DNA from 2 places in the Mesorhizobium sp. M0166 genome. Region 2 is predicted to be linked to the other one. Evidence: riboswitches for the same ligand, from Rfam matches in the RefSeq annotation. Region 2 holds a riboswitch; the other holds the start of a gene.
The links. A riboswitch is a leader RNA that binds a small molecule or an ion and turns the genes downstream of it on or off. The one in region 2 is predicted to bind S-adenosylmethionine.
Positions count from the first base shown of each region.

Region 1: linked by a shared signal. The riboswitch ahead of metX (homoserine O-acetyltransferase MetX) and the one ahead of NKJ46_RS08995 (O-succinylhomoserine sulfhydrylase) in region 2 are both predicted to bind S-adenosylmethionine.

Region 1 is NZ_JAMYTD010000035.1:40,290-45,770, reverse strand. Features, by position in the region: gene NKJ46_RS27105 (DUF1330 domain-containing protein) at 1-155, shown strand, start outside; gene metW (methionine biosynthesis protein MetW) at 181-795, opposite strand; gene metX (homoserine O-acetyltransferase MetX) at 854-2,023, opposite strand; SAM riboswitch at 2,116-2,193, opposite strand; gene hisC (histidinol-phosphate transaminase) at 2,332-3,441, shown strand; gene NKJ46_RS27085 (prephenate/arogenate dehydrogenase family protein) at 3,448-4,383, shown strand; gene NKJ46_RS27080 (DUF2125 domain-containing protein) at 4,414-5,415, opposite strand.
Region 2 is NZ_JAMYTD010000005.1:142,438-147,918, forward strand. Features, by position in the region: gene araD1 (AraD1 family protein) at 1-692, shown strand, start outside; gene NKJ46_RS08990 (2'-deoxycytidine 5'-triphosphate deaminase) at 747-1,898, opposite strand; SAM riboswitch at 1,977-2,054, shown strand; gene NKJ46_RS08995 (O-succinylhomoserine sulfhydrylase) at 2,125-3,315, shown strand; gene NKJ46_RS09000 (ceramide glucosyltransferase) at 3,352-4,506, opposite strand; gene apaG (Co2+/Mg2+ efflux facilitator ApaG/CorD) at 4,735-5,127, shown strand; gene NKJ46_RS09010 (Hsp33 family molecular chaperone) at 5,206-5,481, opposite strand, start outside.

The DNA.
Region 1 (5,481 bases), on a different contig from region 2:
TCATCGAGTTCCCCGACAGGCAGCAGGCGCGCGCATGGTACGACTCGCCCGCCTATCAGGAGATATTGCCGCTGCGCACCGGCAATTCCCAATCCGACGTGGTCTTGGTCGACGGCGTCCAGCACCCGCACAAGGCCACCGACGTTCTCGAATAAGGGGGCGATTTGCTACGGTTGGCTTTTATCGTTTCAACAGGAACACCGCCTGCTGGCCGAAAAAGTTCCAGAACCACCACGGCATCGAGAAGCCGATCCGCTGACCGTTGGCGTCGAGCGCGGTTGCCTTTTCCACCGTCGCGCCAAGCTCGTCGCACAGATTGACGAAATCGCGAATGGTGCAGAAATGGATGTTGGGCGTGTCGTACCAGGAATAGGGCAGGTCCTTGGTCACCGGCATGCGGCCGTTGAAGAGCAGCGAAAAGCGCACCCGCCAATGGCCGAAATTGGGGAAGGAGACGATGGCGCGATTGCCGATCCGGAGTAACTCGTCGAGCACCAGCTTCGGATTGCGGGTCGCCTGCAAGGTCTGCGACAAGACGACGAAATCAAAACCCTTGTCGGGATAGAATTGGAGATCCTTGTCGGCATCGCCCTGGATGACCGACAGGCCCCGCGCCACGCATTCGTTGACGCCGCGCTGCGACAGTTCCAGCCCGCGGCCGTCGACCTTCTTGGTCTCCTGCAGCAATTCGAGCAGCAGGCCGTCGCCGGAACCGACGTCCAGCACCCGCGACTGCGGCGGGATGAGATCGGCGACGACTTCGAGGTCGACGCGCTGGGCGCGGTTGACGCTCATGCGTTCGGCTCTTGCCTGGCGCATGGTCCTGATCCGAAAAGTCTGCAACTTTTCGGGGTCATGCGCCAAGCCCTCTCGCGCGCGCGGCCGAGGCGATGAAGCCTCTGATGGCGGCGAACAGTTCCGGCTCGTCGAGCAGGAAGGCGTCGTGGCCGCGGTCGGTCTCGATCTCGACGAACGAGACCGAGGCGCCGGCCGCGTTCAGCGCGTGCACGACCGAGCGGCTCTCCTCGGTCGGGAACAGCCAGTCGCTGGTGAACGAAACCAGGCAGAAGCGCGTCTTGGTGCCGGCGAAGGCATCGGCCAGACGGCCGCCATGGTCGGCGGCGAGATCGAAATAGTCCATCGCCCGGGTCATGTAGAGATAGGAGTTGGCATCGAAGCGGTCGACGAAGGTCATGCCCTGATGGCGCAGATAGCTCTCGATCTGGAAGTCGGCATCGAAGCCGAAGGTCAGCGCTTCGCGGTCCTGCAGGTTGCGGCCGAACTTGCGGTGCAGCGCTGCTTCCGACAGATAGGTGATGTGGGCGGCCATGCGCGCCACAGCCAGCCCCTTTTCCGGCCGCTTGCCATGCTCGAAATACTTGCCGCCATGCCAGTCGGGGTCGGCCATCACCGCTTGCCTGCCGACCTCGTGGAAGGCGATGTTCTGCGAGGAATGGCGGGCGCCGGTGGCGATCGGCAGCGCCGAGAAAACGCGCTCGGGATAGCTGGACGCCCATTGCAGCACCTGCATGCCGCCCATCGAGCCGCCCAGCACGCTGAACAGCTGTTCGATCCCGAAATGCTCGACCAGCATCAACTGCGCCCGCACCATGTCGCGGATGGTGATGATCGGCAGGTCGAGCCCGTAAGGCTTGGCGGTGGCGGGATTGGTCGAGGCGGGGCCGGTGGAGCCGAGGCAGCCGCCGATGACGTTGGACGAGATGACGAAGAAACGGTCGGTGTCGATGATCTTGCCGGGGCCGATCAGCACTTCCCACCAGCCCGGCTTGCCGGTCACCGGATTGGTGTTGGCGACGTGCTGGTCGCCGGTCAGCGCATGGCAGACGAGGATTGCATTGGAGCGGGCGTCGTTGAGCGTGCCATAGGTCTGGTAGGCGATCTGGAACGGCGACAGCAGCGTGCCGGCGTCGAGCTTGAGCGGCTTGTCGGCGCCGAAACGCAACACCGGGCTCGACGGCTGGTCGGCCTCGTTGTTGGTTTTTCGCGCGCGCAAAGCGACCATCACATCTCCTTGCCCGGCCTTCAGCTGTCCACCGGTCTGGGCAACAGCCAGCCAGGGCAACAAAAAACCGGCCATGCCTTCGCAAAGCCGGTTACAGGATGCAAACGGCCCTTTAGCAAGTTGTTTAACGTGGCTGCAAGCCGACCGGCCAAATCACCACGGAACTTTCGCTGCTCTTCTAGGACTGACGCATGGCTTCGTCAACGGCAAGTTCTTGATCCCGAATTGCCGCCCCTCGACATTCCGGGCCACGGCTTGTATTTCCGCTGCGGCCTCCGGATGGAGGCACTCTCGACGGATTTCATGGAATGAGCCAGACACCGGATCAGACACGTCCAAGGCCCCGCGCCGGCATCATGGAGATCGAAGCCTATGTGCCCGGCAAGAGCGCGGCGCCTGAAGGTGTCGCCAAGGTCCACAAATTGTCGGCGAACGAAAACCCGCTCGGCCCTTCGCCAAAGGCGATAGAGGCCGCGCGCGCGGTCGCCGACAAGCTCGCGGTCTATCCCGACGGCAGCGCCAGGCGCCTGAGGGAAGCGATCGCGGAGGTGCACGGGCTCAACCCGGCGAACATCGTCTGCTCCAACGGCTCCGACGAGATTCTGGGCCTGCTTGCGCAGACCTACCTCGCGCCCGGCGATGAAGCCATCATCACCGAACACGGCTTCATGGTCTACAAGATCTACATACAGTCGGCCGGTGCCGTCCCGGTAACGGTCAAGGAGACCGATGAACGCGCCGACATCGATGCGATCCTAGCCGCGGTGACGCCGCGCACCAGGATCATCTTCCTTGCCAATCCAAACAATCCAACCGGCACCTACGTGCCGTTCCAGGAGGTGCGCCGCCTGCATGCCGGCCTGCCGCGAAACGTGCTTCTGGTGCTGGATGCCGCTTACGCCGAATACGTCCGGCGCAACGACTATGAAGCCGGCGTCGAGTTGGTGGGCAGCGCGGAAAACGTGGTCATGACCCGCACCTTCTCCAAATTGGGCCTGGGCGGCGCGCGGATCGGCTGGATGTATGCTCCAATGCACGTCATCGACGCGATCAACCGCGTGCGCGGGCCTTTCAACGTCAATGCGACGGCGATCGAGGCCGGCATCGCGGCGATCCGCGACCGCGCGCACATCGAACGCAGCGTCGCGCATAACGAGACCTGGCTGGCCTGGCTGAGCGAGCAATTGGCGGGGCTTGGGCTGCGGGTGACGCCGAGCGTCGGCAATTTCATCCTCATCCACTTTCCCGAGGACAAAAAGCATTCGGCGGCGGCCGCCGACGACTACCTCAGCCAGCGCGGCTACATATTGCGGCGCGTTTCCGGCTACGGTTTTCCCAACGCGCTGCGCATGAGCATCGGCACCGAAGAGGCCAATCGCGGCGTTGTCGCAGCACTCGCGACATTCCTGAAAAGCTAGAGCACCATGACTTCACCGATGTTCGAAAAGATCGCGCTGGTCGGCATCGGCCTGATCGGCTCGTCACTGGCCCGCGTCATCCGCCGCGAGGGGCTCGCCGGCCAAGTCGCGATTTCGACGCGCAGCGACGCGACGCTGGCAAGGGCGAGCCAACTCGGCCTTGGCGACACCTACACGACGGATGCCAAAGAGGCGGTTCGCGACGCCGATCTGGTTATCGTTTCGGTGCCGGTCGGCTCTTCAGGTACGGTCGCCGAGGAGATCGCGCCGGCGCTGAAGAAGGGCGCCATCCTCACCGATGTCGGCTCGACCAAGGCCTCGGTCATCGCGCAGATGCAGCCGCATGTGCCTGATGGCGTGCACTTCATCCCCGGCCATCCTTTGGCCGGCACCGAAAAATCGGGACCGGATGCCGGTTTTGCCGAACTGTTCGAGAACCGCTGGTGCATCTTCACGCCGCTGCCCGGCACCGATCCTGCGGCACTGGAAAAGCTCTCGGAATTCTGGCGCCGCTGCGGCTCCAACATCGACACGATGGACCCGCAGCATCACGACATGACGCTGGCCATCGTTTCGCACCTGCCGCACATCATCGCCTATAACATCGTTGGTACCGCCGATGATCTGGAGTCGGTGACCAAGTCCGAGGTCATCAAATACTCGGCTTCCGGCTTTCGCGACTTCACCCGTCTTGCGGCGTCCGACCCGACCATGTGGCGCGACGTCTGCCTGCACAACAAGGACGCCATTCTCGAAATGCTGGCGCGGTTTTCCGAGGATCTTTCCTCGCTGCAGCGGGCCATCCGCTGGGGCGACGGCGAAAAGCTGTTCGACCTGTTCACCCGCACCCGCGCCGTCCGCCGCTCGATCATCGAGGCCGGCCAGGATATCGACGTACCCGATTTCGGCCGCCAGGCAGTCGAACACCCGCCGAAGGGATAAGCCGCTGCAGGCCGGTTGCAGGCCAGACCTCTAGTCGAGCGGCTTGATCTTGCCGAGCGGGATGAAGCCGAGCGAGGCCTTGCCCCTGACGATCTTCAGCGGCATCGACGGCTGGTTGCCGAGCAGCGCCAGTCCGGCAAAGCCGGTTTGGATCTCTTTCTTCTGCTCGGGGATGGCGGTGGCGAGGATCGCCGCCACGGCCTTTGGATCATTGAGCCTGATCGTCAAGTCGGCATTTATGAGACCGTCGTCATCGACCGACAGGGGTCCGGAAACGGTGATGCGCGCAGTTCCGGACGACAGATCGAGCTCGTGGATTTCGGCCGCCTGGCCGCGCAGGCTCTTCGGATTTGCCTTGATCAGCGTCACGCCGTTCTTCAGCGTCACGTCGCCGCTGCCGTCGAGCGGCGGCAAGACGCGCCCGTCGATGGCCGCCGCGTCGATTTCGAGATCGGTGAAATTGCCGGCATAGTCGATGTCCGGGCCGTTTGGGCGCAATTGCCCGATGGCAGTTCCGGCGCTGAACAGCGAGACGGGATCGGTGTCGTCTGCCGGATCGGTCTGGCCGGACAGGCCTTCTGCCTGCAGCGAGAGGCGTCTCGGCAGCGGCCAGGAGAGCTTCATGTCGGCCCGCAGATTATCCCAGTCGATCCAGAGCGGGGTCATGCCGGGAACAGAGGTCCTGAGCGGCCCCCTGAGCTCGGCGGCAGGCGACAAAAGCCGGGTGATCTGCGTGGCGGCGTTGATCTTGCCTGTCGATGCCGCGACGTTGCGGCTGTCGTCCTCGTAAGCCAGGCTGTCGCAGGAAAGGGTGAAGCTGAAGGGATAGCCGCTGACCGCGAGATTGGCGCAGTCGGCCTTGATGCCGTTGCCGTCGAGATCGGCGACCGCCTTGTCGGTTGCACTCTCGACCAGGTCCGCCAGGTAGAACCAGCCGGCGCTGTAGATGCCGAACAGCACGAGGATGAAAGCAGCAAGCCACAACAAGCGGCGACGTTGGCTGGGCGGCGGGCGCTCGTCACTTGACGTCATGCTGCGGCTTTCGTTAACGCGGGTGGCACGGGCGGGCTGTCGCTTGCGGCAACAACAGGTAGACGG
Region 2 (5,481 bases):
TGCACAAGAAGCTCAGCACGGACGGCGAGGAACAGCTGACCGATTCCATGAAGATGTTCCGCATGGGGCTTGAGGGCGGTAAGCCGGCGAAAGGCCAGATCGGCGTGCAGCCGGAATGGTTCTACAAGGGCAACGGCACCATGGCAGTGGCGCCCGGGGCCGCGCTTATGTCGCCCGCCTTCGCCCAGGACGCCGGGGAGGAGCCGGAAATCGCCGGTATCTATGTGATCGGCGACGACGGCGCCCCGTTCCGCGTCGGCTTCACGCTGTCGAACGAGTTTTCCGACCACGTCACCGAGCGCGTGAACTATCTCTTCCTTGCCCATTCCAAGCTGCGCAACGCTTCGTTCGGCCCGGAGATCCTGATCGGCGATCTGCCGTCCGATATCCGCGGCGCTTCACGTATCCTGCGCGACGGCAAGCTGCTTTGGGAAAAGCCGTTCCTGTCGGGCGAGGCGAACATGTCGCACACCATTGGCAATCTCGAGCATCACCACTTCAAATACTCGGCCTTCCGCCAGCCGGGCGACGTGCATGTGCACATGTTCGGCACGGCGACGCTGTCCTTCGCCGACGGCGTCAGGACCGAGGCCGGCGACGTGTTCGAAATCGAGGCCCCTGATTTCGGCCTGCCTCTGCGCAACCCGCTTGAAATCGAGCAGCCGGTGAAGGTCGCGGTGAAGGCGCTTTGAGGCGTCGATGACAGCGTGATCTCCCCCCTCGTGGGGGAGATGGCAGTTCCAACCTCAGCGCGCGGCGCGGAAATGCTTGGACAGTTTCAGGCCCTGCGCCTGATAGTTCGAGCCGAGGTCTGTGCCGTAGAGCGCTTGCGGCCGTTTCAGCATGTGCTCGTAGATCAGCCGTCCGACGATCTGGCCGTGGTCGAGGATGAACGGCACTTCGTGGCTGCGTACCTCGAGCACCGCCCGGCTGCCGGTGCCGCCTGACGCCGAATGACCGAAACCCGGGTCGAAGAAACCCGCATAATGGACGCGGAACTCGCCGACCAGCGGATCGAAGGGCGTCATTTCGGCGGCGTAGAGCGGCGGCACATGCACCGCCTCGCGCGACACCAGAATATAGAATTCGTCCGGATCGAGCACCAGTTCGCCGGCGCCGCTCTTGTAGAGCGGCTCCCAGAAATCGACTACATCCTGCGCGGCGCGCTTGTCGACGTCGACCAGGCCGGTGTGGTGCTTGCCGCGATAGCCGACCAGCCCATCCTTGTCGCCGTCGAGGTCGATCGACAGCGCGATGCCGCCGCCTGAGATGTTGGGCGGTTCAGTGGCGACCAGCATCTCGGCGCGGTGCAGTTCGTGCAGGTCGCTTTCCGACAAGAGCGCATTGCCGGTGCGGAACCTGATCTGCGACAGCCGCGAGCCGGTGCGAACGACAATCGGGAAGGTGCGCGGGCTGACCTCCAGATAGAGCGGACCTTCATAGCCGGCGGCGATCTTGTCGAACTCGTGGCCACGGTCGGTCATCACCCGAGTGAAGATATCGAGCCGTCCGGTCGAGCTTTTCGGGTTGGCGGAGGCGGAAATATGCGCGGGCAGCGCCAGGCTTTCGAGCAGCGGCACGATGTAGACGCAGCCGGTTTCCAGCACGGCACCTTCGGCGAGGTTGATCTCGTGCAGCTTCAGCCGGTCGAGCTTGTCGACAACCCTGTGGTCCGGGCCGGGCAAGAAGGAAGCACGCACCCGCCAAGCCTTGTCGCCGAGCCTGAGGTCAAGGCTGGCCGGCTGGATCTGATCGGCATCGAGCGTGCGCGGCGATTTTAGCGCGCCCGTCTGGAACAGCGCGGAAATATCCTGATCGGGAAGAATGCCTGTCTGCCGCAAGGGTCTGGCTCCGTTCGAACGCCGGGCGAGGTCTTGTTCTGTCGCAGGTCCGACCATGGACGCCTTTGGCACCTGCTTGGTACAACCCTCTTAATCATGCCGGCAATTGACGCAAGCGTGGCGCGGGTCTAAAGCTCGTTATCCCGTGGTGATTTGGCCGGTCGGCTTGCAGCCACGTTAAACAAGTCGCTAAAGGACCGTCGGGCCGCAAGGCCATATGGACCGGTTGCGACTTTCGCGACCGGTTTTTTGTTGTTTGGACCAATTTTGGTGTTTGGATAGAATGATGACCAAGAAGCGCGACTGGAAGCCTCAGACCGCACTCGTGCATGCCGGGACGCTGCGTTCCAGCTTCGGCGAGACCTCCGAGGCGATGTATCTCACCCAAGGGTATGTCTACGAGACGGCGCAAGCGGCGGAAGCCCGCTTCAAGGGCGAGGAGCCAGGCTTCATCTATTCGCGTTATGCCAATCCGACCGTCGACATGTTTGAAAAACGCATGTGCGCACTGGAAGGAGCCGAGGACGCGCGCGCCACTGCATCCGGCATGGCGGCGGTGACGGCAGCATTGCTGTGCAGCGCCAAGGCTGGCGACCATATCGTGGCGGCGCGCGCACTGTTCGGCTCCTGCCGCTGGGTGATCGAGACGCTGGCGCCGAAATACGGCATCGAGGCAACGCTGGTCGACGGCACAGACATCGCCAATTGGCAAAAGGCGGTCAAGCCGAACACCAAACTGTTCTTCCTGGAAAGCCCGACCAATCCGACGCTGGAGGTGGTCGACATCGCCGCCGTCGCGGCACTTGCCAATTCGATCGGCGCCAGGCTGATCGTCGACAATGTCTTCGCCACGCCCTTGCAGCAGAAACCCCTGCAGCTCGGCGCCCACATCGTCGTCTACTCCGCGACCAAGCATATTGATGGCCAAGGGCGCTGCCTTGGCGGCATCGTTCTGTCGGACAAGAAGTGGATCGACGAGAACCTGCATGACTATTTCCGCCACACCGGCCCCAGCCTCTCGCCCTTCAATGCCTGGACGCTGCTGAAAGGCCTGGAGACGCTGCCGCTGCGCGTACGCCAGCAGACGGAAAGTGCCGGCCGCATCGCGGATTTCCTCGCCGAGCGCCCGCAAATCGCCCGCGTCATCTATCCCGGTCGCGCCGACCACCCGCAAGCGGCCGTGGTCAAGAAGCAGATGTCGGGCGGCTCGACGCTGATCTGCCTGGATGTGAAGGGCGGCAAGCAGGCGGCCTTTGCCTTCCAGAACGCACTCGAAATCGTGCTCATTTCCAACAATCTCGGCGACGCCAAGAGCCTGATCACCCATCCGGCGACGACGACGCACAAGAACTTGACCGATGAGGCCCGCGCCGAGCTCGGCATCGGACCGGGCACGCTCAGGCTGTCAGTCGGCCTTGAGGACGCCGACGATCTGCTCGAAGACATCCAGCAGGCGCTGAGAGTTGCCGGATAAGGGCTGGACGAACAGAGGCGAGCGGGGACGCGCCGATCAGGCGCCGGACGGGGTCTGTTCCAGCTCCGCGACGGCCTTGCTCTGGATAGTCATCACATTGCCTCGCCAATCGACGGCGCCGCTCAGCCATCCGCGCGCCCAAATGGCGGGAAGCATCAGGTCTCGCGCCATCATCGCCGGGATCGTGCGCAGCGACAGGTGCCATCCCTTGGCCGAGGCCAAGGCGCATTCCGGCAGGTAGGCCGCGACCAGCACGGCGGTGGCGGTGGCCGGCAGGCTGACGCCGGCGTCAGCCGCGGCAACCAGCGCAAGCACCAGCGGCGGTGCCGCGCCGATCAGGATTTCGGGGGCAAAGAACAGTGCAAAGGTGACGCGGCGCAGCCGCGCCCAGCGCGCCTGCCGCGACCAGATCTCGCCAAGCGTGCGCCGGCCGAGCGGCTGTTCGAAGGGCGAGGCGACAAGATTGACCCGCAGTCCGAGCCGGTTGACCAGCTTGGTCGCGGCGGCGTCCTCGGCGATCTCGGCAGCAAGCGCGCGGATGCCACCATTGGCGTCGAGCATGGGCTTGTTCCACAACATGCTCTTGCCCTGGGCGAAGCCGAGGCCGAGCGCCGCTCCAGCGTACTGCCAGCGCGCCTGCAGCGTGTTGAGAAAGGCGCATTCTACCTCCCCCCAGAAGCCGTCCGGCCGCGAGCCGATCGGCGTCGAGCAGACGAGGCCGGTGTCGTGCCGCCACGCCGCCATCAGGTGCTGGACGTAATCGCTCGGCATAAGCACGTTGGAATCGGCAAGGATGACCCAGCGATAATGCGCCGCCTCCCAACCCTTCACACAATTATTGAGTTTCGGATTGCCGCTGATGCGGTCGTCACCGACTAAAAGGCGGGCGCGAATAGCTGGAAAGCGCGCCATTGCGGCGGTGATCGGCTCGACCACCGGGTCGTCGGCATGGGCGACGCAGAAGATGAGTTCGTAGCGCGGCCAGTCGAGGGAGAAGGCGCGCTCCAGCGTCTCTTCGGCAAACGGCTCGACGCCGCGCGCCGGGATGACGATCGATACCGGCGGCGCGTTGGCCGCGGGCGGTGCAATCCTGGCTGGTCGCTTTAGCTTCAGCAAGGCTAACAGGATGCTGGCGAGATTTGAAAGAAGGAGGGCTATGGAAAGGAGAGCGGCTGCGAATGTCGGTTCCATCGAGATCTGGTCACTCCAGAAATGCTGGCCGCATGACGGCCGTTTTCAACAAATCGACAAAACGCTGAGTCGCCCGGCACAAGCCTGCACACCATCATTGTCATGTGTCACTCAAATGACATTGTTTTTCGGCACCTGCGCTTGAGATCGGGCAAGAAGATGCCGCGCATCGTTGACCAAACTGCGCTGAGCATCGAAAGTTCCATCTACATTGCTTTGGAGCAGTTTATGTACAGCGCCGTCACCCGCAACATCGAAGTGCAGGTCAGGCCGTTCTATCTGGAGGATCACTCCGACCCGCCACAAAACCGCTATGTCTGGGGCTACCAGGTGACCATCGACAATCAGTCGGACGACTTCGTGCAGCTTCTGTCGCGCTACTGGCACATTACCGACGGCACCGGCAAGGTCGAGGAAGTGCGCGGCCCCGGGGTCGTCGGCGAGCAACCTGGACTCAACCCCGGCGACAGCTATCAGTATACGTCTGGATGCCCGCTCTCGACCCCGTCCGGCATCATGGTCGGGCACTACACAATGCGCAACAAACGGGGTGAGACCTTCGACGTCGCCATCCCCGCCTTCTCGCTCGATTTGCCGGGCACGCGGCGCACCGTCAATTGACGTTCACTTGGATTCCTCTCCCCGCCTTGCGGGGGCGAGGAAATCCAAGTTCTGCGAAGGCAGCCGCACTGATGCTCGTTATTGAGCCGCTTCAAATTCCGCCGGATCGAAGTCATATTGTTTCGAACAGAATTCGCAGGCCACGTGAATGCTGCCATCCTCGGTGCTGTCCCTGATCTCCTCGGCGGAAAAGCCTTCGAGGATGCCCTGGATCTTCTCCCTCGAGCATGAGCACTGGTCGGCGACCGGCACCCCGCCGAAGACGCGGACGCCATGCTCGTGGAAAAGCCGGTAAAGCAGCCGTTCGGCGCCGATCGTCGGATCGATCAGCTCGGTCGGTTCAATAGTACCAAG